3 regions of the Enterobacter sp. AC1 genome follow, and region 2 is predicted to be linked to each of the others. Evidence: riboswitches for the same ligand, from Rfam matches in the RefSeq annotation. Region 2 holds a riboswitch; each other region holds the start of a gene.

Region 1 (10,003 bases), on a different contig from region 2:
CAGAAGATGCTCAAAGCCCATCTCACGTATGGCCGCACACTCGTGGGCAATCTCATCCTCATCGAGCGTTTTTCGCCTGATGCGGTTGCTCATAGAGAAACCGCAGTAGGTGCAGTCATTGGCGCACAGGTTTGAGAGATAGAGCGGCACGTAGAAGCTCACCGTGTTGCCAAAGCGCTGACGGGTAAGCCTCTGGGCTCGCTGGGCCATCGGTTCGAGGTACGCGCTGGCCGCCGGGGAGAGCAGGGCCATCAGATCCTCGCGGGTCAGATGACGGGCATGCAGCGCGCGCTCCACGTCGGCAGCCGTCTTGCTGTTGATCCGCAGGGCAATGTCGTCCCAGTTTAGCTCCCGCCAGCGCTCGGTAAACGTGCTCATGAGATCGCCTCCAGAAAGCCGGTCAGCGGGCTGGTGGCCTGCGCCTGAAAACTGCGCGAACCCGGGCCAGACTCCCTTGCCAGCAGGCCGGCCTCTACGGCCATGCGGAACGCACGCGCCATCATGACCGGATCGTCGGCAACCGCAATAGCCGTGTTCACCAGCACCGCGTCGGCACCCATCTCCAGCGCCTGCGCGGCATGGCTTGGCACGCCAATACCCGCATCCACCACCACCGGTACGTTGGCCTGTTCGATGATGATCTCCAGCATCGCCCGGGTTTCCAGCCCCTGGTTGGAGCCGATGGGGGCTCCCAGCGGCATGACGGCGGCGCAGCCGACCTCTTCCAGCCGTTTACACAGGACCGGGTCGGCGCCGCAGTAAGGCAGGACCGTAAACCCTTGCTGCACCAGCTTTTCAGCGGCCTTCAGTGTTTCGATGGGGTCAGGCAGCAGCCAGCGGGCATCCGGATGTATTTCCAGCTTCAGCCAGCGCGTGCCGAGCGCCTCCCGGGCCAGCTGTGCGGCGAAAATCGCCTCTTCGGCGGTTTTCGCGCCGGAGGTATTGGGCAGCAGCGTGACGCCCGCTTCCAGTAAGGGAGCCAGAATAGCGTCGCTGTGGTGGCGCAGATCCACGCGCTTGAGCGCCAGCGTCACCAGCTGGCTGCCGCTTTCACGAATGGCATCCACCATCAGCTGCGGCGAGGCGAATTTTCCGGTTCCGGTAAACAAGTGCGAGTCAAAAACTTTATCGGCAATACGTAACATCTCAGCCCCCTGCGATAACCTGAAACAGCAGGATCTGGTCGCCTTCGTTGACCTGCTGATGTTCCCACTGCTCGCGCGGCAGGATCTGTTGATTGAGCGCCAGCGCCGTTCCCGGCTTGAGTTGGCGCAGCTTGTCGAGCAGTACGGCAACGGTGAGCCCGTCGTCGCATCTCATCGGCTCATCGTTAAACAGAATGCGCATCGCGGCCTCCACATACCGGACAACGGCTGGCGCGGCGTAACGCCAGATGGCGCCAGCCGCTGGAGCGGGCATCAAACAGCCGCAGCGTATTGCGTTCCGCCTCCATGCCGCTGAGCAGCTTGATGGCCTCCAGCGCCTGCATCGTGCCCATCACGCCGACCACCGGACCAAGAATGCCCGCCGTGCGGCAGTTGCGCGCCGGCTCGGCATTATCCGACCACAGGCAGCGATAGCAGCCCTGCGCCCACGGTGGCGTCAGGACCATCATCTGCCCGCCGAACCCTACCGCGCTGGCGGTGATAAGCGGCGTGTTAGTTGCCACGCAGGCGGCGTTAATCGCCTGGCGCGTCGCCATGTTGTCGGTACAGTCCAGCACCACGTCGGCAAGCGCGACTTCACGGTGCAGGCTCTCGCCGCAAAGACGTTCCTGTCGCGCAACCAACTCGATGTCCGGATTAAGCTGGTGTAGCCGCTGCCGGGTGATGTGCGCTTTAGGCTGGTTGATATCGCCGGTGGTAAAGAGGATTTGTCGCTGCAGGTTGCTGAGATGAACGTCGTCATCGTCGGCCAGCACCAGCGTGCCGATACCGGCACCTGCCAGATAGAGCGCCGCGGGCGCGCCTAATCCGCCCAGGCCGACAATCAGCACCCGGCTGGCAAGCAGCTTTTGCTGCCCGTCGATGGCGATATCCTCCAGCAGGATCTGACGGCTGTAGCGCATAAAATCACGATCGTTCATCGCCAGCTCCTGCCAGCTGTAACAGCTGTTGGGTGGCAGACTGCCAGTCTGCGGCCTGGGTGATGGCGCTGACGACGGCGATGCTGCCGACGCCCGTCTCCAGCACGGACGGAGCCCGTTCCAGGCTAATCCCACCGATAGCAACGGTGGGATAATCGGCAAGGCGTTTGACGTGACTCGCCAGCTGCGTCAGTCCCTGCGGTGCGGAGGGCATCTGCTTGGTCTGCGTCGGGAAAACGTGGCCCAGCGCGATGTAAGAGGGGCGGGCCGCCAGCGCCACGTCGATCTCCATGTCATCGTGTGTTGATACCCCCAGCCGTAATCCGGCTTCGCGGATAACACTCAGATCCGTTGTTTCTAAGTCCTCCTGGCCCAGATGCACGCCGTAGGCCTGGTGCTTAACGGCCAGTCGCCAGTAGTCGTTGATAAATAGACGGGCGTTATATAGACGCCCCAGCGCAATGGCGGCGATAACATCAGCCTCCACTTCGTCATCGCGTTTATCCTTGATGCGCAGCTGGATCGTGCGAACGCCTGCCTCCAGCAGACGTTCGATCCACGCTACGCTGTCCACCACCGGATAGAGTCCTAAACGGTAGGGAACGGGTGGGAAATCGGGCTGGTACATTACGCCTCCTCTTTTTTGAGGTAGATTTCGCCACCTTTGGCGCGGAAGGTTTCAGACATGTCCGCCATGCCCACTTCAATGGTTTGCGCGGCGGCGTAGTCGCGCACCTCCTGGCTGATTTTCATCGAGCAGAATTTCGGTCCGCACATGGAGCAGAAGTGTGCGACTTTGCCCGATTCCTGCGGCAGGGTCTCATCGTGATAGGCGCGGGCGGTGAACGGGTCCAGCGCCAGGTTGAACTGGTCTTCCCAGCGGAATTCAAAACGCGCCTTCGACATGGCGTTATCGCGGATTTGCGCGCCCGGATGGCCTTTGGCCAGATCGGCGGCATGGGCGGCAATTTTGTAGGTAATCAGCCCCTGCTTTACATCCTCTTTGTTTGGCAGGCCGAGGTGCTCTTTCGGCGTCACGTAGCAGAGCATGGCGCAGCCGAACCAGCCGATCATCGCCGCACCAATCCCGGACGTGAAGTGGTCATAGCCTGGCGCAATATCGGTGGTCAGCGGCCCCAGGGTATAGAACGGCGCTTCGTGGCAGTGCTCCAGCTCTTCCGTCATGTTGCGGCGGATCATCTGCATCGGCACGTGTCCCGGGCCTTCAATCATCACCTGCACGTCATACTCCCAGGCGATTTTGGTCAGTTCACCCAGCGTGTGCAGCTCGGCAAACTGCGCCTCATCGTTGGCATCGCGAATGGAGCCCGGACGCAGGCCGTCGCCCAGCGACAGAGAGACATCGTACGCGGCACAGATTTCGCAAATCTCGCGGAAGTGTTCGTAGAGGAAGTTTTCCTGGTGATGCGAGAGGCACCACTTCGCCATGATGGAGCCGCCGCGCGAGACAATACCGGTCAGGCGTTTCGCCGTCATCGGCACGTAGCGCAGCAGTACGCCCGCGTGAATGGTGAAGTAATCTACCCCCTGTTCAGCCTGCTCCAGCAGCGTGTCGCGGAAGGCTTCCCAGGTGAGGTCTTCAGCAATGCCGCTCACTTTCTCCAGCGCCTGATAAATCGGGACGGTGCCGATTGGGACCGGGCTGTTACGCAGGATCCACTCGCGGGTTTCGTGAATATAGCGGCCTGTGGAGAGGTCCATCACCGTGTCCGCGCCCCAGCGCGTTGACCAGACCAGCTTTTCCACCTCTTCTTCGATGGAGGAGGTAACGGCCGAGTTGCCGATGTTAGCGTTGACCTTCACCAGGAAGTTGCGGCCGATAATCATCGGCTCGGATTCCGGGTGGTTGATGTTGGCGGGGATAATCGCGCGGCCGGCGGCCACTTCATCACGCACAAACTCCGGCGTGATGTTCTCCGGCAGGCGAGCGCCAAAGCCCTCGCCCGGATGCTGGTGGCGCAGTATTTCGCTGCGGATGCGCTCACGGCCCATGTTTTCACGGATGGCGATGAACTCCATCTCCGGCGTGACGATCCCCTGACGCGCATAGTGCAGCTGGGTCACGCGTTTGCCCGCTCTGGCGCGTTTCGGCGTCAGCAGCCCGGCGAAGCGCAGCTCGTCCAGACCGTCGTCGGCCAGGCGTTCTTGGGTATATGCAGAGCTACGCACGCTCAGTTCTTCGCAGTCGTTACGTGCATCAATCCACGGCTGGCGCAGCTTTGCCAGACCCTGCTGGACGTTGATAGTCACAGAGGGATCGCCGTACGGGCCGGAGGTGTCATACACCGGTACGGCTTCGTTGTCTTCATACTGCGGGTTATCTTTGCTGCCGCCGATAAGCGTCGGGCTAAGCTGGATTTCACGCATCGGGACGCGGATATCGGCCTGCGAGCCGGAAATGTAGATGCGTTTAGAGTTCGGGAAAGCGGTGCCTTCCAGGGTATCAATGAAGCGTTGGGCCTGTGCGCGCTGTTCGCGGCGGGTCAGTTTTGCAGTAGACATAGCTCATTCCAAAAGTGAAGGACATGGCTTGTCAGACGACGGATGAAGCAAGAGAGGATCGCCCGGGGGCGATACAACAGCAGTGTGACTCTTGTTCCCTTCGCAGGTATTAGCCTGATCAGGTTCCGCGGATCCCGAATTAACGGTCTCAGCCCGTGCTTTCACACTGGGCACTCCGACAAGAAAAATCCCCCTCGTGAGAGGGGCGAATGGTTGTAAATTACTCGTTAACGATTAAGAACTCAAGCAGGGCGCACGATGTTATCTTCGTGGCTGACATCCAGGCCGTTATCCAGGGCCAGGGCGATCAGCTTATCTTCCAGCGTGAATCGCTCTTCCAGCGCTTCACCAAGGTCGGAAAGCGCCCGCTGGAACTCAAGATAGTTGTCGTGATCGATGGCGTTCTCAAGCGTGGAATCGTAGTAATCCATGATCTGCTGGGTGTTGGCTTCCAGCAGCGGATAGAGTTTGCTGGCCGCTAAATACGGCGTTGTCCCTTCCATTTCGCGGATAATGCGTTCATAAATATTGAAATGGCCGTCGGACAGATAGTCGACCAGGCCCTGACAAAAATCATCCAGCGATTTTTCATTCAGTCGCATAAACGATTCTTTGCCAGGCTTAATACCGACCAGATTGTAATAAGCCACGAGTAGATGCTTGCGCACGTGTAGCCAGCGATCCACCAGTTTGTTACTTCCTCTAACGCGCTCAGTCAGGCTCTCTAGCTGGTTTAACATGGTCGACTCCGCAAGGTTTAGGATTGAATCTGCTTATCCAAAATGTAACCACAATGCTAACAACATGTCAGTGAAGCGAAGGTAGTGCAATAGATATGGATCGTATTATTGAAAAATCAGATCTGGGTTGGTGGATCGTCAGTCACGAACAAAAATTATGGCTTCCTGGCGGAGAGATCCCTTATGGCGCAGCAGAGGCGTTCGATCTTGTGGGACTCCCTGCGCTGAAGATCGGCGAATGGCAGGGGGATGCGGTGTGGTTGATCCAACAGCCTCGCCGCCAGGATATGGGATCGGTGCGCCAGGTGCTGGATCTGGACGTGGGTCTGTTCCAGCTGGCGGGGCGCGGCGTGCAGCTGGCGGAGTTTTACCGCTCGCATAAATACTGCGGCTACTGCGGTCATACCATGCACCGGAGCAAAACCGAGTGGGCGATGCTCTGCAGCCACTGCCGCGAACGCTACTATCCCCAGATTGCGCCGTGCATTATCGTCGCTATCCGCCGGGAGGATTCCATCCTGCTGGCGCAGCACACCCGTCATCGCAACGGCATTCACACCGTGCTGGCCGGCTTCGTCGAGGTGGGCGAAACGCTGGAACAGGCGGTGGCGCGCGAAGTGATGGAGGAGAGCGGGATTAAGGTCAAAAACCTGCGCTACGTCACCTCTCAGCCGTGGCCGTTCCCGCAGTCGTTGATGACAGCCTTTATGGCCGATTACGACAGCGGTGAAATTGTTATCGACCAGAAAGAACTGCTGGAAGCGAACTGGTATCGCTATGATGATTTACCGCTGTTGCCTCCGCCGGGCACCGTAGCGCGTCGGCTGATAGAAGATACCGTGGCGATGTGTCGGGCCGAGTATGAGTAGTGTTACACTGAGGCCATGACGCTTAAGGAACTGCAAAAATGACCGAACTGAAGAACGATCGTTATCTGCGTGCGCTGCTGCGCCAGCCCGTTGATGTCACCCCGGTGTGGATGATGCGCCAGGCGGGACGCTATCTGCCAGAGTACAAAGCCACGCGCGCGCAGGCGGGTGATTTTATGTCGCTGTGCAAAAACGCCGAGCTGGCCTGCGAAGTCACGCTGCAGCCGCTGCGCCGCTTCCCGCTGGATGCTGCCATTCTCTTTTCGGACATTTTGACCATTCCGGATGCCATGGGCCTTGGGCTCTATTTCGAAACCGGCGAAGGCCCGCGCTTCACCTCCCCAATCAAAAGCAAAGCCGACGTGGATAAGCTGCCAATCCCCGATCCGGAAGGTGAACTGGGCTACGTGATGAACGCCGTGCGCACCATTCGCCGCGAACTGAAAGGCGACGTGCCGCTGATTGGGTTCTCCGGCAGCCCGTGGACGCTGGCGACCTATATGGTTGAAGGCGGCAGCAGCAAAGCCTTCACCATGATTAAAAAGATGATGTACGCCGAGCCGCTGGCCCTGCATGCGCTTCTCGACAAGCTGGCGAAGAGCGTCACGCTCTACCTCAACGCGCAGATTAAAGCGGGTGCACAGTCGGTCATGATTTTTGATACCTGGGGTGGTGTGCTGACCGGGCGCGATTATCAGCAGTTCTCCCTGTACTACATGCACAAAATTGTCGACGGCCTGCTGCGCGAGAACGAAGGTCGCCGCGTGCCGGTAACGCTGTTCACCAAAGGTGGCGGTCAGTGGCTGGAAGCCATGGCGGCAACCGGCTGCGACGCGCTGGGTCTCGACTGGACTACCGATATCGCCGATGCCCGCCGCCGCGTGGGTGACAAAGTGGCGCTGCAGGGAAACATGGATCCCTCCATGCTCTATGCTCAGCCTGCCCGCATTGAAGAAGAAGTGTCGACTATACTGTCTGGTTTCGGCCAGGGTGAAGGCCACGTCTTTAACCTCGGCCACGGCATTCATCAGGATGTGCCGCCAGAACACGCTGGCGTCTTTGTGGAGGCGGTGCATCGGCTTTCTGCCCAGTATCACAAGTAAGGAGTGGTTATGGATCTCGCGTCGCTACGCGCTCAGCAAATCGAACTGGCTTCATCGGTGATCCGCGAGGATCGTCTGGATAAGGATCCTCCGCAGTACATTGGCGGAGCAGACGTCGGATTCGAGCAGGGTGGTGAAGTAACGCGAGCGGCGATGGTGGTCCTGAAATACCCTTCGCTTGAGCTGGTGGAATACAAGGTGGCGCGTATCGCCACCACCATGCCCTATATCCCCGGTTTTCTCTCCTTCCGCGAATACCCCGCGCTGCTGGCAGCGTGGGAGCAGCTCTCGCAAAAACCTGACCTGCTGTTTGTCGATGGACACGGTATCTCACACCCGCGCCGTTTAGGCGTTGCCAGCCACTTTGGGCTGCTGGTGGATATGCCGACCATTGGCGTCGCCAAGAAACGCCTGTGTGGCGCGTTTGACCCCCTTTCCGCCGAGCCGGGCGCGCTGGCACCGCTCATCCATAAAGGCGAGCAGCTGGCGTGGGTCTGGCGCAGCAAAGCCCGCTGTAACCCGCTCTTTATCGCTACCGGGCATCGGGTAAGCATGGACAGCGCCCTGGCATGGGTGCAGCGTTGTATGAGGGGCTACCGCTTGCCGGAGCCGACGCGCTGGGCAGACGCCGTGGCCTCATCGCGTCCGGCTTTTGTTCGTTGGCAGGAAATTCAGCGATGATTCAGGTAAACTGCGCCTAATTTTCGATTCGAGAGATCATCATGCTACAAAACCCGATTCACCTGCGCCTTGAAAAGCTGGAAAGCTGGCAGCACGTCACCTTTATGGCTTGCCTGTGCGAGCGCATGTATCCCAACTATGCCGCGTTCTGCAAGCAAACGGGCTTTGGCGATGGGCATCTTTATCGCCGAATTCTGGACCTGATCTGGGAAACGCTGACGGTGAAAGACGCGAAGGTGAATTTCGACTCTCAGCTGGAAAAGCTGGAAGAGGCGATTCCGGCTGCGGATGATTTTGACCTTTATGGCGTCTACCCGGCGATTGATGCCTGCGTAGCGTTAAGCGAGCTGCTTCACTCACGTCTGAGCGGCGAAACGCTGGAGCATGCTATCGAAGTCAGTAAGGCATCTATCACTACCGTGGCGATGCTGGAAATGACCCAGGAAGGACGCGAAATGACCGACGAAGAGCTTCGTGCAAACCCGGCCGTTGAGCAAGAATGGGATATTCAGTGGGAAATTTTCCGCCTGCTGGCAGAGTGTGAAGAACGCGATATTGAGCTGATAAAAGGGCTGCGCGCGGACTTACGTGAGGCCGGTGAGAGTAATATTGGTATAATTTTTAACCAATGAGACAATAAATCTTGAGATAACGCCCGTTTTGTCGCTCCTCGACTCTTCCCTTTCGACCCTTGTCTGGTCTACATTTGGGGGGCGAAAAAAAGTGGCTATCGGTGCGTGTATGCAGGAGAGTGCTTTTTTGGCATTTTCGTCGCACTCGATGCTTAGCAAGCGATAAACACATTGAAAGGATAACTTATGAACAAGACTCAACTGATTGATGTAATTGCGGACAAGGCTGATCTGTCTAAAGTGCAGGCTAAAGCTGCTCTGGAATCTACCCTGGCTGCTATTACTGAGTCTCTGAAAGAAGGTGATGCTGTGCAACTGGTTGGTTTCGGTACCTTCAAAGTGAACCACCGCGCTGAGCGCACTGGCCGCAACCCGCAGACCGGTAAAGAAATCAAAATCGCCGCAGCTAACGTGCCGGCATTTGTTTCTGGTAAAGCACTGAAAGACGCTGTTAAGTAAGACGCGTGGCAGTGAACAGTTTTAGCGAAGGGGCGGCAACGCCCCTTTTGTCTTTCTGGCGTGGAACGCTCGCGCTGGCAGGCATGCTGTTGCTGTCAGCCTGTAGCCACGATACCTCTCTGCCGCCGTTTACCGCCAGCGGTTACGCGGACAACCAGGGCGCGGTCAGGATCTGGCGCAAAGATTCCGGCGATGAAGTTCATCTGCTTTCTGCTTTTAGCCCGTGGCATAACGGAAATACGTCGACCGCGGAATATCGCTGGCAGGGCGATGACCTGACGCTGATTGAACTCAACGTCTATAGCAAGCCCCCCGAACACGTGAAAGTGCGTTTTGACGACCATGGCGAGCTGAGCTTTATGCAGCGTGAAGTCAGCGGTCAAAAACAGCAGCTTTCCAGCGATCAAATCGCCCTCTACCGCTATCGTGCTGAACAAATCCGCCAGACCAGCGATGCGCTGCGTCAGGGACGCGTCGTGCTGCGCCAGGGGCGCTGGCATGCCGATGGGACGGTGACGACCTGCGAAGGGCAGACTGCCAAGCCTGAGCTCGAATCCTGGGCGACTGAACATATTCAACGTCGTCAGCGTCATTCATCAATGGAAGTGAGTGTGGCGTGGCTTGAGGCGCCGGAAGGCTCTCAGCTGCTGCTGGTGGCGAACGAAGACTTCTGTACCTGGCAGCCGACAGAAAAAAATTTTTAATGGGATTGCGATCGGTCCCCTCTCCCCGTCGGGGAGAGGGTTAGGGTGAGGGGTAAAGACGGCTCCCTTACTCGCCCTGCTCACGCGCAATCGCGCGATAGCCGATATCCTGACGGCTAAAGCTACCGTTCCAGTGGATATCCGCCATCAGCGTGTAGGCGCGTTTCTGCGCTTCTGCAACGGTATGGCCCAGCGCGGTTGCACAC
Region 2 (10,003 bases):
CAGCCCAAATGGAAGCGTCAGGCAATCGTCACTTTACTGTCCAGATAGACGTCCTGAACCGCATTGATCAGCTTCACGCCGTCGGCCATCGTTTTCTTAAACGCCTTACGGCCGAGGATCAGCCCCATGCCGCCCGCGCGTTTGTTGATAACCGCCGTACGAACCGCGTCTGACAGGTCAGTATCCCCGCCCGCCGCCCCGCCGGAGTTAATCAGCCCGGCACGGCCCATATAGCAGTTCGCCAGCTGGTAGCGCACGAGGTCGATCGGGTTATCGCTGGTCAGCTTGCTGTAAACGCGGTCATCGGTGTAACCGAAGTTCACCGCTTTGTACCCGCCGTTATTCTCAGCCATTTTCTGCTTCACGATATCCGCGCCGATGGTGGCCGCCAGGTGGTTCGCCTGCCCGGTCAGGTCTGCGGACACGTGGTAATCCACGCCGTCTTTTTTGAACGCATTGTTACGCAGGTAAGCCCACAGCACGGTCACCATTCCCAGCTCGTGCGCGCGCTCAAACGCCGCAGAGATCTCTTCAATCTGACGGCGAGACTGTTCAGAGCCGAAGTAAATCGTCGCCCCGACGGCAACCGCCCCCATATTGAACGCCTGCTCAACGCTGGCGTAGAGCGTCTGATCATATTCGGTGGGGTAGCTGAGGGTTTCGTTGTGGTTCAGCTTCACGAGGAACGGAATGCGGTGGGCATAGCGACGCGAGACGGAGGCCAGCACGCCGTAGGTGGACGCCACGCAGTTACAGCCCGCTTCAATCGCCAGCTCAACGATGTTCTTCGGATCAAAATAGAGTGGATTCGCCGCGAAAGACGCGCCCGCCGAGTGCTCAACGCCCTGGTCTACCGGCAGAATAGAGAGGTACCCCGTGCCGCCGAGTCGCCCGGTGTTGTAGAGCGTCTGCATGTTTCGCAGAACCGCAGGCGGACGGTTGTTGTCGATCATCACGCGGTCAACGTAGTCGTGACCAGGCAGATACAGCTGGTCGGCTGGAATGGTCATACAACGATGCTGTAAAAGGCTGTCGGCGTCTTTGCCAAGCAACTGCGCAATATCAGTCATGTGATACTCCCGTAAGTCCGACGTCGTGTCGGTGTGTGTTTATCCAGTCCCATTATTTATGGGCAGACTAAGCCTGGTACCGACTTAACAGATTTTCCACCATTTGCATTTTTTTTCAGCACAATCTGCTGGCTCGATTCGTGTACAACAAAACTGTTACATTGATCAAACAATCGCCTCAAAGGTATTTAAAAGGTATTATTAAGTGGTATGTTAAAGGCGTACCCTCTCTGACATGCAGGATTAAAAAATGAAAACGAAAGTCCAACTGTCATTCATGATGTTTGTTGAATGGTTTATCTGGGGAGCCTGGTTCGTGCCGCTGTGGCTGTGGCTGAGCAAAAGCGGGTTTACCGCCGGGGAAATCGGCTGGTCCTATGCCTGTACCGCGATTGCCGCAATCCTCTCCCCTATTCTTGTCGGCTCGCTGACGGACCGCTTCTTTGCCGCGCAGAAAGTGCTGGCGGTGCTGATGTTTGCCGGCGCGATTCTGATGTACTTCGCCGCACAGCAAACCCAGTTCAGCACCTTCTTCCCGCTGCTGCTGGTTTACTCCCTGACCTATATGCCCACCATTGCGCTGACCAACAGTATTGCCTTCGCCAACGTTGAAGACGTCGAGGCCGATTTCCCGCGCATCCGCGTGATGGGCACGATCGGCTGGATCGCCTCCGGGCTGGCGTGCGGCTTCCTGCCGCAGATGCTGGGCTATAGCGATATTTCTGATACCAATATTCCGCTGCTGATGACGGCCGCCAGCTCCGCCCTGCTCGGCGTATTTGCCCTGTTCCTGCCGAACACCCCGCCGAAAAGCACCGGCAAGCTGGATATCAAAGTGATGCTGGGCCTGGATGCGCTGATCCTGCTGCGCGACAAAAACTTCCTGGTGTTCTTCTTCTGCTCGTTCCTGTTCGCCATGCCGCTGGCCTTCTATTACATCTTCGCCAACGGCTATCTCACCGAAGTGGGGATGAAAAATGCCACCGGCTGGATGACGCTCGGCCAGTTCTCCGAAATCTTCTTTATGCTGGCGCTGCCGTTCTTCACCAAACGCTTTGGTATTAAGAAGGTCTTACTGCTGGGCCTGATCACCGCCGCTATCCGCTACGGTTTCTTCGTTTACGGCGGTGCAGAGCAGTACTTTACCTATGCCCTGCTGTTCCTCGGCATTCTGCTACACGGGGTGAGCTACGACTTCTACTACGTAACCGCGTATATCTACGTGGACAAAAAAGCGCCGGTGCATATGCGCACCGCCGCGCAAGGCCTGATTACGCTGTGCTGTCAGGGGTTTGGTAGCCTGCTGGGTTACCGCCTCGGCGGCGTAATGATGGAAAAAATGTTCGCATACAAAGAGCCGGTGAATGGGTTGACCTTCAACTGGGCCGGAATGTGGGCATTCGGCGGGATCATGATTGCCGTGATTGCCGTGCTGTTTATGCTGTTTTTCCGCGAATCGGACAAAGAGATCACTGCAATTGAGGTGGTTGATGGCGATGCTGCGCTGACACAAGGGGAAGTTAAATGAAACAAGAACGTGTTCTCGGTGCCCTTTACGGGCAGGCGTTAGGGGATGCGATGGGCATGCCGTCGGAGCTGTGGCCGAGAAAGCGCGTCAAAGCGCACTTCGGCTGGATAGATCGCTTCTTACCCGGCCCGGCTGAGAATAACGCGGCCTGCTATTTCAGGCAGGCAGAGTTCACCGACGATACCTCAATGGCGCTGTGCCTGGCGGATGCGATTATTGAGTGCGAGGGGGAAATTAACGCGGATGTTATAGGCAAACATATTCTGCGCTGGGCGCTCGATTTCGACGCCTTTAACAAGAACGTGCTCGGCCCGACGTCAAAAATCGCGCTTAACGCGATTCGTGACGGAAAGCCGGTCAGCGAGCTGGAAAACAACGGTGTGACCAACGGGGCGGCGATGCGTGCCTCCCCGCTGGGCTGCCTGCTCCCGGCGACGCGGCTGGAACACTTTGTGGCGCAGGTGGCGCTGGCCTCCAGCCCGACCCATAAATCGGACCTCGCGATTGCCGGCGCGGTGGTGATTGCCTGGGCGGTGTCACGCGCTATCGACGGGGAAAGCTGGCAGAACATCGTCGATGCCCTGCCGGGTATCGCCCGCTACGCGCAGGAAGCGAAAACCACCACCTTCAGCGCGTCGCTGGCGGCGCGTATTGAGCTGGCGCTGAAGACCGTGCGGGAAGCCAACGGCATCGACTCCGCCAGCGAGCAGATTTATCAGCTTATTGGCGCGGGAACCAGTACCGTTGAGTCCGTTCCGGCGGCCATCGCGATGGTCGAACTGGCGGGAACCGACCCGAACCGCTGCGCGGTGCTATGCGCCAACCTGGGCGGCGACACCGACACCATTGGCGCAATGGCGACGGCCATCTGCGGGGCGCTCCACGGCGTGCAGGCCATTGACCCGGCGCTCAAAGCCGAGCTCGACGCGGTTAACAGGCTCGATTTCGGCCATTACTGCGAGAAACTGTTGCACTACCGGGAGCAAAGGGAGGGCGTATGAATTCATTTGCCCAACGTCTCGACGCCCTGCACGCCGCGCGCCCGGTGACGGTGCTGGGCGCGGCGGTGATTGACGTCATCGCCGACGCCTACGCCCTGCCCTGGCGCGGGTGTGACATCGAGTTAAAACAGCAGGGGGTGAATATCGGCGGCTGTGCGCTGAACATTGCCATCGCCCTGAAGCGGCTCGGGATCGCCGCGCAAAACGCCCTGCCCGTCGGCCACGGCGTGTGGGCGGATATTATCCGTAACGCGATGGCAAAGCAGGATCTGCACAGCGCGGTGGAGGCTGAAACCGGCGACAACGGCTGGTGCCTGGCGCTGGTGGAGCCAGACGGCGAGCGCACCTTTATGTCGTTTAGCGGGGTGGAGAACCAGTGGCAGCAGCGCTGGCTTGATGCGCTTCATGTTCCGCAAAACAGCCTGGTCTATTTGTCCGGCTACCAGCTGGCCTCGCCGTGCGGCGAGCTGCTGACGGGCTGGCTGGAAGGATTGCGGGACGTGACGGCGTTTATCGATTTCGGCCCTCGCATCGCGGATATCCCCGACGCGCTGATGGCGCGGATCATGGCCTGCAGGCCGATCGTGTCGCTCAACCGCCAGGAGGCGCAACTTGCCGCTGAACGGCTCGGCGTGGAGGTCGAAACGCTAGGAACACAGTGGCAGCAGCGCTTCGGCGCCGCGCTGATTGTGCGGCATGATAAAGACGGTGCCGCCTGGTATGACGGCGACGCCTCGGGCGTTATTCCGGCGTGCCCGGCTACGGTCGTGGACACCATTGGCGCAGGCGATAGCCATGCGGGCGGCACGCTTGCCGGGCTGGCGGCGGGATGGTCGCTGGCGGAAGCGGTGCAGCTCGGCAACGCGGTCGCCGCCTGGGTGGTCAGCCACCGCGGCGGCGATTGCGCCCCCACTCGCGAGGCATTACTCCTCGCACACAAAGACGTATAGATCGCTGCGGCAGTAGCTGATGCTGTACTCAATCGGCCGGTGTTGCTGATCGAGCGCGACCTGCTTGATCACCAGCACCGGTATTTTTTCATCCATCCTGATGTGCGCCTGAAACTCGCTATCCGGCATGCGGGCGCTGACGCGCGAGCGGGTGCGCTGCGGGAAGATATTCTGGCTGCGGAAGTAATCGTAGAGTGAGATACCGATCGCATCCGGATCGGGAATTAACCCGACCGGCACCCAGGACTCCTCAATCGAGACCGCGTCCTCGTCAACGTAGCGAATACGCTTGAGCAGGAATACCTCGCTTTCGGGAGGAATTGAAAGGTGATTCGCCACCTCTTCCGGACACTTCACCACCCGCTTGTTGACCCACAGCGTATTCGGCTTCTGGCCGCGCAGCACCACCTGCTGGGAAAAACCGCGCGCCTCTTTGAGCGAGTATTCAAAGATGTTGTTGATTTGCGTTCCATAGCCGCGGGCGCGGGTCACCACGCCCTCTTCCTCAAGCGCCTGCATCGCTTTACGCACGGTGATGCGCGACACGCCGGTTAACTGACTCAGATCGCGCTCGCCGGGCAAAATATTGCCGTGCTCCAGCACCCCGCTGCGCACCGCATTTTTTACCGTTTCGGCAAACTTCAGGTACAGCGGCGTGTTGTCGGGCGTGGCGATCCGTTCATTCAGTTGAGCGATTAACCGGGTATGCGCTTGTTCCATCTCTGTTTTTCTCAGGCGTGGTGTATCCTGCCAGTATAAGGCCTACCACCATGCATGAAAATGGTGAACCGGCCCAATACCGTGACCGACCTCCAGACTATCCGCTTTTGCCAGCGCCGCCGAGAGCCAGGCTTTCGCTTCCTGCACCGTATCGGCCCAGCTTTCATGCCGTGGGCGCAGCGCCGCCAGCGCGGCAGAGAGCGTGCACCCGGTGCCGTGGGTATTTTTGGTCTGCACGCGCGGCGCGGTGAAGCGCAGCTCGCCATCGCGGGTGAAGAGCCAGTCCGGGCTTTCCGCGTCATCCAGATGCCCGCCCTTCATCAGCACCGCCCCGCAGCCCATTGCCAGCAGCGCATTCCCCTGCTCTTTCATCTCGCGTTCAGTTTGCGCGTGCGGCGCACCTAACAGCGCGGCGGCTTCGGGCAGGTTTGGCGTAATGAGCGCCACCTGCGGCAGCAGCTTTTTGCGCAGCGTCTCAACGGCGGAAGCGGAGAGCAGCGGGTCACCGCTTTTTGCCAGCATGACGGTATCCAGCACCACGTTTTGCACCTGATAGCGTTGAAGCCGTTCCGCCACCGCTTCAACAATATCCGTCTCGGCCAGCATGCCGATTTTGGTGGTATCGATGCGCACGTCGCTGAACACCGAATCCAGCTGCGCGGCGACAAAATCAGGCTCGATACGGTAGACCGACTGCACGCCGCGCGTGTTTTGCGCCACCAGCGCGGTAATGACCGAGCAGCCGTACGCGCCAAGCGCGGAGAACGTTTTCAGGTCGGCCTGAATGCCTGCTCCGCCGCTGGGATCGGTGCCGGCGATGGTCAGTGCGTTAATCCGCTTCATGCCTGCTCCTCCAGCGTGTACAGCGCATCCAGGAACGCGCTGGCAAAACTGCCCGGGCCACCAGACTGCGCAACGGCGATCGTTCCGGCCCGCTTCATCCATCCGCAGGCGGCAGCGACGTTATCCAGCCGATCGCCCGGCAGCGAGCAGCTCGCCGCCACAACGGCAGAGAGCGCGCACCCTGTGCCCACCACGCGCGTCATCAGCGGATCACCGCCCGTGACCGTGCGGGTTCGTTGTCCGTCCGTGATGTAATCCACCTCACCGGTGACGACCACGATGGCATTAATCTGGCGGGCCAGCGCCTCGGCAGCAGGCACCGCGCTGGCGGCGGTGTCGGTGGTATCAACGCCGCGCCCGCCCGCGCTCATGCCGGCAAGGGCCAGAATTTCGGAGGCATTGCCGCGAATGGCCGCCGGCTTCAGGGCGAGAATTTGATGGCAAAAACGGGTGCGGAACGCCAGGGCGCCGACGGCAACCGGGTCCAGCGTCCAGGGTTTTCCTGCCGCCACCGCGCCCTCAATCGCCCGGCGCATCGACTGGGCGCGCGGCGACGTCAGCGTGCCAACGTTAATCAGCAGCGCATCGGCCATCCCGGCAAACTGTTCGGCCTCTTCGGCCTCAATCACCATCGCCGGGGATGCGCCAAGCGCCAGCAAAACGTTAGCCGTAAAGGTCTGCACGACATCGTTGGTCATACAATGGGTAAGCGGAGAACGGGTTCGGAAGTGGTGTAAAACGTGTAAATCGAGCAGGTCAGGCTGCATAGTTTCGCTCCTGCCTTGCGTGAAGAAGCGATGACCGGGAAGGCATCTGACTTCCCTACGCTGGCATTATCCAGATCAGGTAATACGGGTATTTCTCAGCCTTCATAAAGAAGGGCACCCCGAGTCATTTGGTAAAACAATCTTCTGATTTCTCGCCAGCTTAAGGTAAGTGGCTCGTTAGCACAAGCCCGCCTTCCCGGTCATCGTTTCTTCACGCAGAAGGAGCAACGCACTATTTCACTTTTATACTAGTTTTAACACAGCGATTATCACTGACCTGCTACCCGTTGATTAATAAACCTCGATGTAAGTAATATCTTCATAAGCCACATGAGGACATCCCCATGAAGAAGCGTTTTTCCGACGAACAGATCATCAATATTCTCCGCAAGACTGAAGCCGGGGTTTCTGCCCTGAGCTCTGTCTTAAGCACGCCATTTCCCACGCCACCTTTTTATAACTGGCGCAAGTAGTATGGCGGTATGGAGGTTAAACGCCTGAAGTCGCTTGAGTAAGAGAGCACCAGACTCAAGAAGCTGCTTGCCGAAGCCATGCTTGATAAGGAGGCACTTCAGATGGCTCTGGGGCGAAAGCACTGACGAAAGACCACAAGCGGGAAGCCGTTAAGTTTATGTGTGATGCGACCGGTCTGTCGCAACTTCATGCCTGCAGGCTTATAGGTTTGTCTCTGTCGACCTGCCGCTACGAGGCTCAGCATCCGGCGGCTGATGCGCATTTATCAGGGCGCATCACTGAACTGGCACTCGAGCGCAGGCGTTTTGGCTACCGCCGCATCTGGCTGTTACTGCGCCGTGAAGGCCTTCATGTTAATCACAAGCGCGTGTACCGCCTTTATCATCTCAGTGGGCTGGGCGTAAAACGCAGACGGCGTCGTAAAGGCCTGGCAACGGAGCGTCTGCCGCTGCTCCGTCCGGCTGCACCCAACCTGACCTAGTCAATGGAATTCGTCATGGAAGCGCTGGACACCTGTCGCAGGATCAAGTGCCTGACCTATGTGGACGGCTTCACGAAGGAGTGTCTGACAATTATCACCGCATTCGGGATTGCAGGCGTTCAGGTCACGCGTATTCTGAACAGTATTGCACTGTTTCGAGGCTAACCGGCAACGTTATGAACGGACCAGGGACCGGAGTTCACTTGCCGCGCACTGGATCAATGGGCCTTTGAGCATGGTGTTGAGTTACGGTTAATCCAGCCGGGTAAACCAACGCAGAACGGATTTATTGAGAGCTTTAACGGACGATTTCGCGATGAATGTCTGAATGAGCACTGGTTCAGCGATATCGTTCACGCCAGGAAAATCATTAACGACTGGCGGCAGGATTATAACGAGTGTCGGCCACATTCGGCACTGAATTATCAGACACAACCAGAGCTTGCCGCACGGTGGCGAAATGGAAAATGTGAAGGTAAACAAACCGACATGACTAACTGACGGTTGTATCTAATACTCGGGGCAGGTCAGGCAAGCTATGGAGGAGATGAAAATGTACAGCAGATGCATTAAAATGCGAGACTTTATTAGCCTCGCATTATGATAATTAATCACTCATCTTAGAAATAAGATAATTACTGAACGCGCTACAGATAACCAACATGTAACGAGCTTCCTCTAAGGTTGGCTCTTCACTTCCATCCATTAAAGCGTGACGTATTCCGCCTTGGTCACTTGTATATCCGTATAGTTGTTGGAAGGCCCGTTTCATTGCTGGATGAATATGCCCTTTATCCTCAATAGTTTTAAGGCAATCTCCAAGAGTTCCTTTATCATTACCGGAGATTTTTTTGCAGAGGGATTCAATAGCAGAAATAGATTCTTTAATTGAGTTTCTAAAGTCAGGTTGTTCCCTGTTAGAAAGTAACTCTAATGCACATTCGAAATGTTTTCTTGAAGAATCACTGCCAGTGTCAATACCTTCTTGTATGCTTTCAACCTCAACAGAGGTGGACACAGGAACAACCATACCCTCAATAATGGAGTATGCTAACCCTTCGGATTTGAAAACAGAATTCAAATATATTGATAAATCATCGAAGCTTGTCCCTTGAGTTTCATTAACAATAAACTCAATAAGGTCGTAAACATGATACCAAGGAGCGCTAATTATAGCCCTCTTAACCTCCCCTACTAAATCTGGGGCACCTACGGTAGAACGGTATATTGGTACTTTAGACGAATCATTTTTTAAAAAATTAACCCATACACTTCTAACAATATTTTCTATAGTATCATTGGTCTGACTTCTATACCTCAATAGCTCCTCATGGATGCAGTTCCACATAGCCATTCTGGAGTCTTTAGTAATACTGTCTACCTGAATTACCTCTGAAACTTTAACGTGCCCATATCTTTGAGAAAACGGTCTAGCCATCGCTTATATGCCTTATCGCTGTGTTAGTTATGAAGCGTTTAACGCCAGTCAAGTCCATCAATGATATGGCATACAACGGATAGAGGGAAGGTGTGGAGATATCGTATTGTTATCCCCGTACCAGTTTTCTCATAGACAATAACAAAAAAGAGGCAAACGCCGGTATCTCCGGAGCCATGGCGATGGCCGGTTTACCGCAGGTACAAACGAATCAGCGCGTCATGTTCTCCGCTGGCGGCGCAACGTACAACAGTGAAAGCGCCCTTGCCGTCGGGGCTTCCGTGAAAGTCAATTCACATACCATCGCGAAAGTCAGTTTCTCTGATGATACCGCTAATAACATGGGTGCTTCAGTAGGTGTGGGGATCGGTCTTTAATACGTAATCAGCATGGCAAAATATATTTTTATTTCTGTTGTAATGTACCTGACATTTATCGTCATTGGAGCATGGTTAGGTTTTATGTACCAGGCGTACTTTATTTGTGGCCGCTGACGAAACTCTATTTTTTAACATTGAGCATTAGCCCTTAGGTTATATTTTATAATAGATACAAAAGGCGACTCCGGTCGCCTTTTATCATTGCTGGCATGACTAAAACGCCGTAAGCCCCTGTTAGCCTAACTGCCAGGCCCCGGCATCGATAAGCGCCGCCGTCCCGGTCCAGGCAAACAGCGCCAGCTCGCGGCAATCTTCATCAGGATAAATACGGCTGCTAAGGCAGGCGTCTCC
Region 3 (10,003 bases), on a different contig from region 2:
GAAAGTACTGGAAGCCGTTCGCGCGCGTTTTGCGATGAAAATTACCACCAGCCACTACGATGTGGGCGGTATTGCGATTGATAACCACGGTACGCCACTGCCGAAAGCGACCGTGGAAGGCTGCGAAAATGCCGATGCCGTGCTGTTTGGTTCCGTCGGTGGCCCGAAATGGGAACACCTGCCGCCTGCAGAGCAGCCAGAGCGCGGCGCGCTGCTGCCGCTGCGTAAACATTTCAAGCTGTTCAGCAACCTGCGTCCGGCGAAGCTGTATCAGGGTCTGGAAGAATTCTGCCCGCTGCGCGCGGATATCGCCGCCAACGGTTTCGACATTCTGTGCGTGCGTGAACTGACCGGCGGGATCTATTTCGGTCAGCCAAAGGGACGCGAAGGCAGCGGCCAGCATGAAAAAGCGTTCGACACCGAGGTGTATCACCGCTTCGAAATTGAACGTATCGCCCATATCGCGTTTGAGTCTGCGCGCAAACGCCGCCATAAAGTGACCTCCATTGATAAAGCGAACGTGCTGCAGTCTTCCATTTTGTGGCGCGAAATCGTCAGTGAAGTCGCGAAGCAGTATCCGGACGTTGAGCTGTCGCACATGTACATCGACAACGCGACGATGCAGCTGATCAAGGATCCGTCGCAGTTTGACGTCCTGCTGTGCTCGAACCTGTTCGGCGATATTCTCTCGGACGAATGCGCAATGATTACCGGCTCCATGGGCATGCTGCCTTCTGCAAGCCTGAACGAAGAGGGCTTTGGCCTGTACGAGCCGGCAGGCGGCTCCGCGCCGGATATCGCAGGTAAAAACATTGCTAACCCGATTGCGCAGATCCTCTCTCTGGCCCTGCTGCTGCGCTACAGCCTGGATGCAGGTGATGCAGCAACCGCAATTGAGAACGCCATTAACCGGGCGTTAGAAGAAGGCGTCCGTACCGGTGATTTAGCACGCGGCACGGCGGCAGTCAGTACTGATGAAATGGGCGACATTATTGCCCGCTATGTCGCGCAAGGGGTGTAATCATGGCCAAGACCTTATATGAAAAATTGTTTGATGCGCACGTTGTTTACGAGGCACCAAACGAAACCCCTCTGCTGTATATCGACAGACATCTGGTACACGAGGTGACCTCTCCTCAGGCGTTTGACGGCCTGCGCGCGCACAAGCGTCCGGTTCGTCAGCCGGGCAAAACCTTCGCAACGATGGATCACAACGTTTCCACCCAGACCAAAGACATTAACGCGTCCGGTGAGATGGCGCGTATCCAGATGCAGGAGCTGATTAAGAACTGCAACGAGTTTGGCGTTGAGCTGTACGATCTGAATCACCCTTATCAGGGTATCGTCCACGTAATGGGGCCGGAGCAAGGGATTACCCTGCCGGGCATGACCATCGTCTGCGGTGACTCCCACACCGCGACGCACGGCGCGTTTGGCGCCCTGGCGTTCGGGATTGGTACCTCTGAAGTTGAACACGTGCTGGCAACGCAGACTCTGAAACAGGGTCGCGCCAAAACCATGAAGATTGAAGTGAAGGGAAAAGCCGCGCCGGGCATCACCGCAAAAGACATCGTGCTGGCGATCATTGGCAAAACCGGCAGCGCAGGCGGTACCGGCCACGTGGTGGAATTCTGCGGCGAGGCCATCCAGGCGCTGAGCATGGAAGGCCGTATGACCCTCTGCAATATGGCCATTGAGATGGGCGCAAAAGCCGGTCTGGTCGCGCCAGACGACACCACCTTCAGCTATGTGAAGGGCCGTCTGCACGCGCCGAAAGGTCAGGATTTTGACGCTGCTGTCGCGTACTGGAAAACTCTGAAAACCGACGACGGTGCCAGCTTCGATACCGTGGTTACCCTGCAGGCAGAAGAGATTGCCCCGCAGGTGACCTGGGGCACCAACCCGGGCCAGGTGATTTCCGTCAACGACAGCATCCCTGACCCGGCGTCCTTCGCCGATCCGGTCGAACGCGCCAGTGCGGAAAAAGCGCTGGCCTATATGGGGCTGAAACCTGGCGTTCCGTTGACCGACGTCACCATTGATAAAGTCTTCATCGGCTCATGCACCAACTCCCGTATCGAAGACTTGCGCGCCGCCGCTGAAATTGCAAAAGGCCGTAAAGTGGCACCGGGCGTGCAGGCTCTGGTTGTTCCAGGCTCCGGTCCGGTGAAAGCCCAGGCGGAAGCCGAAGGTTTGGATAAGATCTTTATCGACGCGGGCTTCGAATGGCGCCTGCCAGGCTGCTCCATGTGCCTGGCCATGAATAACGATCGCCTGAATCCGGGCGAGCGCTGCGCCTCCACCAGTAACCGTAACTTTGAAGGCCGTCAGGGCCGCGGTGGGCGCACCCATCTGGTCAGCCCGGCAATGGCCGCCGCTGCGGCAGTCACCGGCCATTTCGCCGATATTCGCAGCCTGAAATAAGGAGACAATCATGGCAGAGAAATTTACCCAACATACGGGCCTGGTTGTCCCCCTGGACGCCGCTAACGTCGATACTGATGCAATCATTCCTAAGCAGTTTTTGCAGAAAGTCACGCGTACCGGTTTTGGTGCACATCTGTTTAACGACTGGCGTTTCCTGGATGACAAAGGTGAAGTGCCTAATCCGGAGTTCGTTCTGAACTTCCCGGAATACAAAGGCGCATCCATTTTGCTGGCGCGGGAAAACTTTGGCTGCGGTTCATCCCGTGAACACGCGCCGTGGGCCCTGACCGACTACGGTTTTAAAGTGGTTATCGCACCGAGCTTCGCCGATATCTTTTACGGCAACAGCTTCAACAACCAGCTTCTGCCCGTCACGCTGAGCGACGAACAGGTTGATGAGCTGTTCGCCCTGGTGCAGGCGAATCCGGGTATTTTGTTTGAAGTGGATCTGGAAGCAGAAGTGGTGAAGGGCGGAGATAAGACCTACAGCTTCAGCATTGATGCGTTCCGTCGTCACTGCATGCTGAACGGTCTGGACAGTATTGGCCTGACGCTCCAGCACGAAGACGCCATCTCAGCGTACGAGAAAAAACAGCCTGCGTTTATGAGCTAAAGGCAATGGCCCGCAAAAAGCGGGCCATTGATTTGACTACGTTTTGGCATTCCAGCCTCCTTATTGCTTTTCGGCAATGAAGAGACTAACCTCGCAATGTGGGTTGTGAAGTTGGTCTCCCCATCAGTTTTGATGTGGGACTCTCCACTGTTTGCCTCTTGCGAAAGCCTGAGGCAAACAGCCTCAAGCACCCGCCACGCACTCTATTCCCCTTCTTCGTACCTGTCAGAAAGTCGTTCCATTTCGTGAAGCCGTCTTCCAGAATCAAACGTCTTTGACCCGGCAGGTCAGCCCAAGCGTAACCACCGAAATCGCCGTAATCATCCAGTAAACCGAGGCATGGCCATAGCTTTGCGCCAGCGCCCCCTGAATCACCCCCGCCAGAATTACCCCCGTCGAAATACTGTTGGTAAAAAGTGTGGTCGCCGAGCCGGCGCGGCCTGGCATGAGGTCCTGGAACCAAAGCATGCCGATCCCGGCGACAATGCCAATAAACACGGCGTTGAACAGCTGCAGCACCAGCAGCGCTTCGCGCGAATGGAAAAAGATCAGCCCCGCGTAAAACAGCACCCCAGCCGCCACCGCGACGATCATCATCCGACGCTTTCCGAAACGCTTAACGTAATAACCCGCCAGGATCATCGCCGGGATCTCCAGCCCGGCCGCGGTACCCATTAAGATCCCGGCGAGCTTGTCCGGTAAGCCCAGTGAGCTGCTGATCCACAGCGGCATGTCGATGATGTACATGGTGTTGCAGGTCCACATCAGCGTGGAGGCAATAAACAGCATGCGGACGTTTTTGTCCTGCCAGCCGCTCACCTGAGTCATCGGTTTATCCGTCGTTTGCTCGACCCGGGCCACGGACGGCAGCGCAAAAGCAATCAGCGCCAGGCTGATGACAAAAATCCCTGCCGCAATGGAAAACATGGCGGTAAAGCCATAGTTCAGCGCCAGCATGAAGGCCAGCGGCGGGCCGATGACCCACGCCAGCGAGAGCTGGGCACGCATCACCGAGCTAAACATCACCACTTCCCGCGCCGAGTTATCCGCATATTCACGCGCCAGGGCGAAAAGCTGCGGCATGGCGGTATTCGCCAGCGACGCCAGCAGCACGCCACAGGTAATGAGCGTCAGGTAATCACGATTGAACGCAAAGAGCAGCGCGTTGCCTACGGCCATGGCGCAGCAAAAGAGGATCAGCTTGCGGCGATCGCCCTGGCTGTCCGATCGTTTCGCCAGCGCGAGGCTAACGAGGATCCCGGCAATGGCGTTGACGGTATAAAACAGCCCCACCCAAAACGGCTGCGCGCCCACCTCGCGGCTGAGGAACAGGCTCAGCGTCGGCGCCTGTAGCGCCCCCGCCACGCCCATCATAAAGGCCACCAGCATAAAAGCGGCATAGACGCCGTTCAGGCGTCGCCCCATCGTCATCAACCAGAGCATGCGCAAGTCCTTGTGAAAGCGAATCGAAACCGGGTGAAAGAATAAACGAAAAAAGCCAGCAAAAACATTTTGCTGGCGGGTGATTAGCACCAATACTCAGTCACACATGATCGAGGCGAGTTAGCGAGAAGAGGTCGGTTTCGTAACGTCCCACTGCATCAGGTCTTCCAGAATTTTCAGCCGTTGCTCTGCACACTGGCGGGCCAGCCAGGACGTTCCTTTTGTCGCTGAAAAATAGTGCTGATAAAACTGACGTGCGGTAGACCTCTTCATAATTTACCTCCTCACTTCATCGGTAAGGATTATTGGCTTAATATAGGGATTAATAAATTGCTGATTTTTTGTCAGGAGTTCCCCTTTTATGCCTTCCGGTCGACTGCAACAACAATTCATCCGCCTCTGGCAGTGCTGTGAGGGGCAATCGCAGGAGACCACGCTGAACGAGCTGGCCGACCTGCTTAGCTGTTCCCGCCGCCATATGCGCACGCTGCTCAATACCATGCAGCAGCAGGGCTGGTTAAGCTGGGAAGCGGAGGCGGGACGCGGCAAACGCTCGCGCCTGACCTTCCTCTATACCGGATTGGCGCTGCAGCAGCAGCGCGCCGAAGACCTGCTGGAGCAGGACCGAATTGACCAGCTGGTACAGCTGGTGGGCGACAAAGCCGCCGTGCGCCAGATGCTGGTTTCGCACCTCGGACGCAGTTTCCGCCAGGGCCGCCACATCCTGCGGGTCCTCTACTATCGGCCGATGAAAAATCTGTTGCCCGGCACGGCCTTACGCCGCTCAGAAACCCATATGGCCCGGCAAATTTTCAGCGGGCTGACGCGGATAAATGAGGAAAATGGGGAACTGGAAGCGGATATCGCGCACCACTGGCAGCAGCTTTCTCCTCTTCACTGGCGATTCTTTTTACGCCCCGGCATCCACTTTCACCACGGCCGCGAGCTGGAGATGCGCGACGTCATCGCCTCTCTGGAACGCGTCCGCAAGCTGCCGCTCTACTCGCATATTTCGCGCGTTCACTCCCCAACGGCGTGGACGCTGGATATTGAACTGTCCCAGCAGGACAAGTGGCTTCCCTGGCTACTGGGCTATGTGCCGTCAATGATTTTGCCCGGCGAGTGGGAGTCGATGAACAATTTTGCCAGCCAGCCGGTTGGCACCGGCCCCTATTCGGTCTCCCGCAATAATAATAACCAGCTGAAAATCCGCGCGTTCGATGACTATTTTGGCTATCGGGCGCTGATCGACGAAGTAAACGTGTGGGTATTGCCGGATCTGAATGAAGAGCTGAGCGCCGGCCTGACGCTGGAAGGCCCAACCACGGGAGAAAAAGCCGTGGAGAGTCGCCTGGAGGAGGGATGCTATTATCTGCTGTTTGATGGCCGAACCCATCGCGGGGCAAACCATGAGGTACGTAAGTGGATCAGCCACGTGTTATCCCCCTCCAATTTGATCTACCACGCGGAAGAGCAGTACCAGACCTACTGGTTCCCGGCGTACGGCCTGCTTCCGCGCTGGCACCACGCCCGCCCGGCGCACTGCGATAAACCCGCAGGCCTGGAATCCATCACCCTGACCTACTACCGCGAACACGTGGAGCATCGTTTTATCGCCAGGATCATGACCAGACTGCTGGCAGCAGAAGGTGTCAGGCTGGACATCAGGGAAGTGAACTATGACGAATGGCACCAGGGGGAACTTACCAGCGATATCTGGCTGAACAGCGCCAACTTCACCCTGCCGCTCGATTTTTCATTATTCTCACACCTGTATGAGGTCCCGCTGATCCAGCACTGCATCCACCGCGACTGGCAGCAGGATGCAGCCCTGTGGCGTGCAGGCGAAATGAATCTTGCCGTATGGTGCCAGCAGCTGCTGTCTGAACAGGCGATCGTCCCCTTGATCCACCACTGGCTGATGATCCAGGGACAGCGCAGCATGCGCGGTTTGCGGATGAACACCCTGGGCTGGTTTGATTTCAAATCGGCCTGGTTTGCGCCGCCGGAACCATAACGCTTTCGTAATATTCACCAAATCATTACAATAGCGCCGTTCTCAACGGGGTGCTGCATCACAGATGTGCGCTGAGATAATACCCGTCGAACCTGATCCGGATAACGCCGGCGAAGGGATTTGAGGCTGTCGCTCAAAATCCTTTGCCACTCAACTTTGAGGTGCAAAGTGTTAAAAAAAGCTCTTCCCCTGCTGGCGCTGTTTGCGCTGCCTGCTTTTGCTAAGCCCGTTCTGACGGTCTACACCTACGACTCTTTTTCTGCCGACTGGGGCCCTGGCCCGGTCGTCAAAAAAGCCTTTGAAGCTGACTGTAACTGCGAACTGAAGTTTGTGGCGCTGGAAGATGGCGTCTCGCTGCTCAACCGTCTGCGCATGGAAGGTAAAAACAGTAAAGCCGACGTGGTGCTCGGGCTGGATAACAATCTGCTGGACGCTGCCTCACAAACCAAACTGTTTGCCAAAAGCGGCGTAGCGGCAGATGCCGTTAACGTACCTGGCGGCTGGAAAAACGACACCTTTGTGCCGTTCGACTACGGCTACTTTGCTTTTGTTTACGACAAAAACAAGCTGAAAAACCCGCCGAAAAGCCTGAAAGAGCTGGTAGAAAGCGACCAGAAATGGCGCGTCATTTATGAGGACCCGCGCACCAGTACGCCGGGTCTGGGCCTGCTGCTGTGGATGCAAAAGGTCTACGGCGATAAAGCGCCGGAAGCGTGGCAAAAACTGGCCGCCAAAACCGTCACCGTGACCAAAGGCTGGAGCGAAGCCTATGGCCTGTTCCTGAAAGGCGAAAGCGACCTGGTGTTGAGCTACACCACCTCTCCGGCCTATCACATTATCGCCGAGAAGAAAGACAACTACGCGGCTGCTGATTTTGCTGAAGGGCATTATCTGCAGGTGGAAGTGGCCGCGCGCACCGTCGCCAGCAAACAGCCGGAACTCGCAGAAAAGTTCCTGAAATTTATGGTTTCGCCCGCGTTCCAGAACGCCATCCCGGCAGGTAACTGGATGTATCCCGTCACGAACGTTGCGCTGCCGGCAGGTTTCGAGCAGCTGACCAAACCAAAAACCTCGCTGGAATTTACGCCGCAGCAGGTCGCCGCGCAGCGTGCAGCATGGGTAAGTGAATGGCAACGCGCCGTCAGCCGCTGATTCCCGGCTGGTTACTGCCCGGGCTGCTCGCCGCCGTAGTGATGGTGGCGGTCAGCCTGGGGGCCTTTCTTGCGTTGTGGTTTAACGCACCGGAGAGCGACCTTCTCGCCCTCTGGCACGACAGCTACCTCTGGCACGTGATCCGGTTCTCCTTCTGGCAGGCGTTTCTTTCTGCCCTGCTGTCGGTGATCCCGGCTATTTTTCTTGCGCGCGCGCTCTATCGCAGGCGTTTCCCCGGCAGGCAGGCGCTGCTGCGCCTGTGCGCCATGACGCTGATCCTGCCCGTGCTGGTGGCGGTATTTGGCATTCTGAGCGTTTACGGTCGCCAGGGCTGGCTGGCTTACCTGTGGAGTCAGCTTGGTCTTGAATGGACATTCTCCCCCTACGGGCTGAAGGGCATTCTGCTGGCGCACGTGTTTTTCAATATGCCGATGGCGACGCGACTCTTTTTGCAGGCGCTGGAGAACATTCCCGGCGAACAGCGTCAGATTGCCGCCCAGCTTGGCATGCGCGGCGCGTCATTCTTCCGCTTTGTCGAATGGCCGTGGCTGCGCCGCCAGCTTCCCCCCGTGGCGGCATTAATCTTTATGCTCTGCTTTGCCAGCTTTGCCACCGTGCTTTCGCTCGGCGGCGGACCGCAGGCGACGACCATTGAGCTGGCGATTTACCAGGCGCTGAGTTACGACTACGATCCCGGGCGCGCCGCGCTGCTGGCGATGGTGCAGATGGGATGCTGTCTTGCACTGGTGCTGCTGAGCCAGCGGCTGAGTAAAGCCATTCCCACTGGCAGCAATCAAATAACCGGCTGGCGCGATCCGCAGGACAGCCTGCACAGCCGCATCACCGATTTTGCCCTGATCGCACTGGCGCTCCTGCTGCTGCTGCCGCCACTAATGGCCGTTATCGTTGACGGTCTTAATCTCAATCTCCTGTCCGTCCTGCAACAGCCTATCCTCTGGCAGGCCACCGGAACCTCACTTCGTATTGCACTGGCCGCAGGGCTGCTGTGCGTCACGCTGACCATGATGCTGCTGTGGAGCAGCCGCGAACTGCATGCCCGACAGGCGCCAAAAGCCGGGCACGCGCTGGAGCTGACAGGCATGCTGATTCTGGCCATGCCGGGGATCGTGCTGGCGACGGGCTTTTTCCTGCTGTTCAACAGCACCATCGGCCTGCCGGAAAGCGCCGACGGTATTGTGATTTTCACCAACGCCCTGATGGCCATTCCTTACGCGCTCAAGGTGCTGGAAAATCCGATGCGCGACGTCAACGGCCGCTACAGTTTGCTCTGTCAGTCGCTGGGGATGAAGGGCTGGCAACGGCTGAAGGTGGTCGAACTGCGCGCGCTAAAACGTCCGCTGGCGCAGGCGCTGGCGTTTGCCTGCGTGCTCTCAATGGGTGATTTTGGGGTCGTGGCGCTTTTCGGAAATGACAATTTCCGCACGCTGCCCTACTGGCTGTATCAGCAAATCGGCTCCTACCGCAGCCAGGACGGCGCGGTGACCGCGCTTTTGCTGCTACTGCTGTGCTTTGCCTTATTTACCGTTATCGAAAAACTTCCGGGGCGTGATGTTAAAACTGACTGATGTAACCTGGCTTTATCAGCATCTGCCGATGCGCTTCACGCTCTCCGTGCGTCAGGGAGAGATGATTGCCGTGCTTGGCCCAAGCGGTGCGGGAAAAAGCACGCTGCTCAATTTGGTGGCGGGATTTCTGCAGCCGGCAAGCGGATCGATAGTCATTGAAAACCGGGACCATACCCATACGCCGCCCGCAAAACGCCCGGTATCCATGCTGTTTCAGGAAAACAACCTGTTTACCCACCTGACGGTGCGGCAGAACATCGCGCTGGGGATGGATCCGGGGCTCAAGCTTAACGATGCCCAGCGTCAGAAGCTGGCGATCATTGCCGCGCAGATGGGGATAGACGGGCTTATCGACAGGCTGCCGGGCGAGCTTTCCGGCGGCCAGCGTCAGCGCGTGGCGCTGGCGCGTTGTCTGGTACGCGAGCAGCCGATCCTGCTGCTGGATGAACCGTTCTCAGCGCTCGATCCCGCTCTGCGCCAGGAGATGCTGGCGCTGGTGCAGGACGTCTGTCAGCGCCAGCAGCTCACGATGCTGATGGTTTCGCACAGTATTGAGGATGCCGCGCGGATTGCACCGAGATCGGTGGTTATTGCCGAAGGGCGAATTGCGTGGGATGGAAAAACAGAAGAGCTGCTAAGTGGTAAAGCGGGGGCGTCTTCACTGTTGGGCATTCCTGCGGCCTGATGCCCTCTCCCTGTGGGCTGAGGGATCCCCAGTAATTTTTTTAACCGGAAGCGGTGAACGTTGCTTCAGGAAAATGAATG

Evidence for each region. Region 2 has a riboswitch for thiamine pyrophosphate ahead of thiM (hydroxyethylthiazole kinase). Riboswitches for the same ligand answer to the same signal wherever they lie in the genome.
Region 1: it holds a riboswitch for thiamine pyrophosphate, as region 2 does, so the genes downstream of both, thiC (phosphomethylpyrimidine synthase ThiC) here and thiM (hydroxyethylthiazole kinase) in region 2, are expected to answer to the same signal.
Region 3: it holds a riboswitch for thiamine pyrophosphate, as region 2 does, so the genes downstream of both, thiB (thiamine ABC transporter substrate binding subunit) here and thiM (hydroxyethylthiazole kinase) in region 2, are expected to answer to the same signal.

Annotation. Positions count from the first base shown of each region.
Region 1 is NZ_JBNDIZ010000005.1:3,271-13,273, reverse strand. Features, by position in the region: gene thiH (2-iminoacetate synthase ThiH) at 1-378, opposite strand, end outside; gene thiG (thiazole synthase) at 375-1,145, opposite strand; gene thiS (sulfur carrier protein ThiS) at 1,147-1,347, opposite strand; gene M2433_RS14965 (HesA/MoeB/ThiF family protein) at 1,331-2,086, opposite strand; gene thiE (thiamine phosphate synthase) at 2,073-2,714, opposite strand; gene thiC (phosphomethylpyrimidine synthase ThiC) at 2,714-4,609, opposite strand; TPP riboswitch at 4,688-4,797, opposite strand; gene rsd (sigma D regulator) at 4,852-5,349, opposite strand; gene nudC (NAD(+) diphosphatase) at 5,445-6,218, shown strand; gene hemE (uroporphyrinogen decarboxylase) at 6,257-7,321, shown strand; gene nfi (deoxyribonuclease V) at 7,331-8,002, shown strand; gene M2433_RS14930 (YjaG family protein) at 8,044-8,634, shown strand; gene hupA (nucleoid-associated protein HU-alpha) at 8,821-9,093, shown strand; gene M2433_RS14920 (DUF1481 domain-containing protein) at 9,105-9,797, shown strand; gene purD (phosphoribosylamine--glycine ligase) at 9,865-10,003, opposite strand, start outside.
Region 2 is NZ_JBNDIZ010000003.1:285,465-295,467, forward strand. Features, by position in the region: gene fbaB (class I fructose-bisphosphate aldolase) at 18-1,070, opposite strand; gene M2433_RS11125 (nucleoside permease) at 1,321-2,598, shown strand; gene M2433_RS11130 (ADP-ribosylglycohydrolase family protein) at 2,595-3,599, shown strand; gene M2433_RS11135 (PfkB family carbohydrate kinase) at 3,596-4,549, shown strand; gene M2433_RS11140 (GntR family transcriptional regulator) at 4,523-5,269, opposite strand; gene thiD (bifunctional hydroxymethylpyrimidine kinase/phosphomethylpyrimidine kinase) at 5,312-6,112, opposite strand; gene thiM (hydroxyethylthiazole kinase) at 6,109-6,879, opposite strand; TPP riboswitch at 6,915-7,011, opposite strand; partial or broken gene M2433_RS11155 (IS3 family transposase) at 7,224-8,335, shown strand; gene M2433_RS11160 (AbiJ-NTD4 domain-containing protein) at 8,442-9,272, opposite strand; gene M2433_RS11165 (YadA C-terminal domain-containing protein) at 9,455-9,649, shown strand; gene M2433_RS11170 (glycoside hydrolase family 32 protein) at 9,887-10,003, opposite strand, start outside.
Region 3 is NZ_JBNDIZ010000009.1:174-10,176, reverse strand. Features, by position in the region: gene leuB (3-isopropylmalate dehydrogenase) at 1-1,021, shown strand, start outside; gene leuC (3-isopropylmalate dehydratase large subunit) at 1,024-2,424, shown strand; gene leuD (3-isopropylmalate dehydratase small subunit) at 2,435-3,040, shown strand; gene M2433_RS20415 (sugar efflux transporter) at 3,305-4,483, opposite strand; gene sgrT (glucose uptake inhibitor SgrT) at 4,604-4,756, opposite strand; gene sgrR (HTH-type transcriptional regulator SgrR) at 4,845-6,500, shown strand; TPP riboswitch at 6,537-6,637, shown strand; gene thiB (thiamine ABC transporter substrate binding subunit) at 6,669-7,652, shown strand; gene thiP (thiamine/thiamine pyrophosphate ABC transporter permease ThiP) at 7,628-9,238, shown strand; gene thiQ (thiamine ABC transporter ATP-binding protein ThiQ) at 9,222-9,923, shown strand; partial or broken gene M2433_RS20385 (hypothetical protein) at 9,989-10,003, opposite strand, start outside.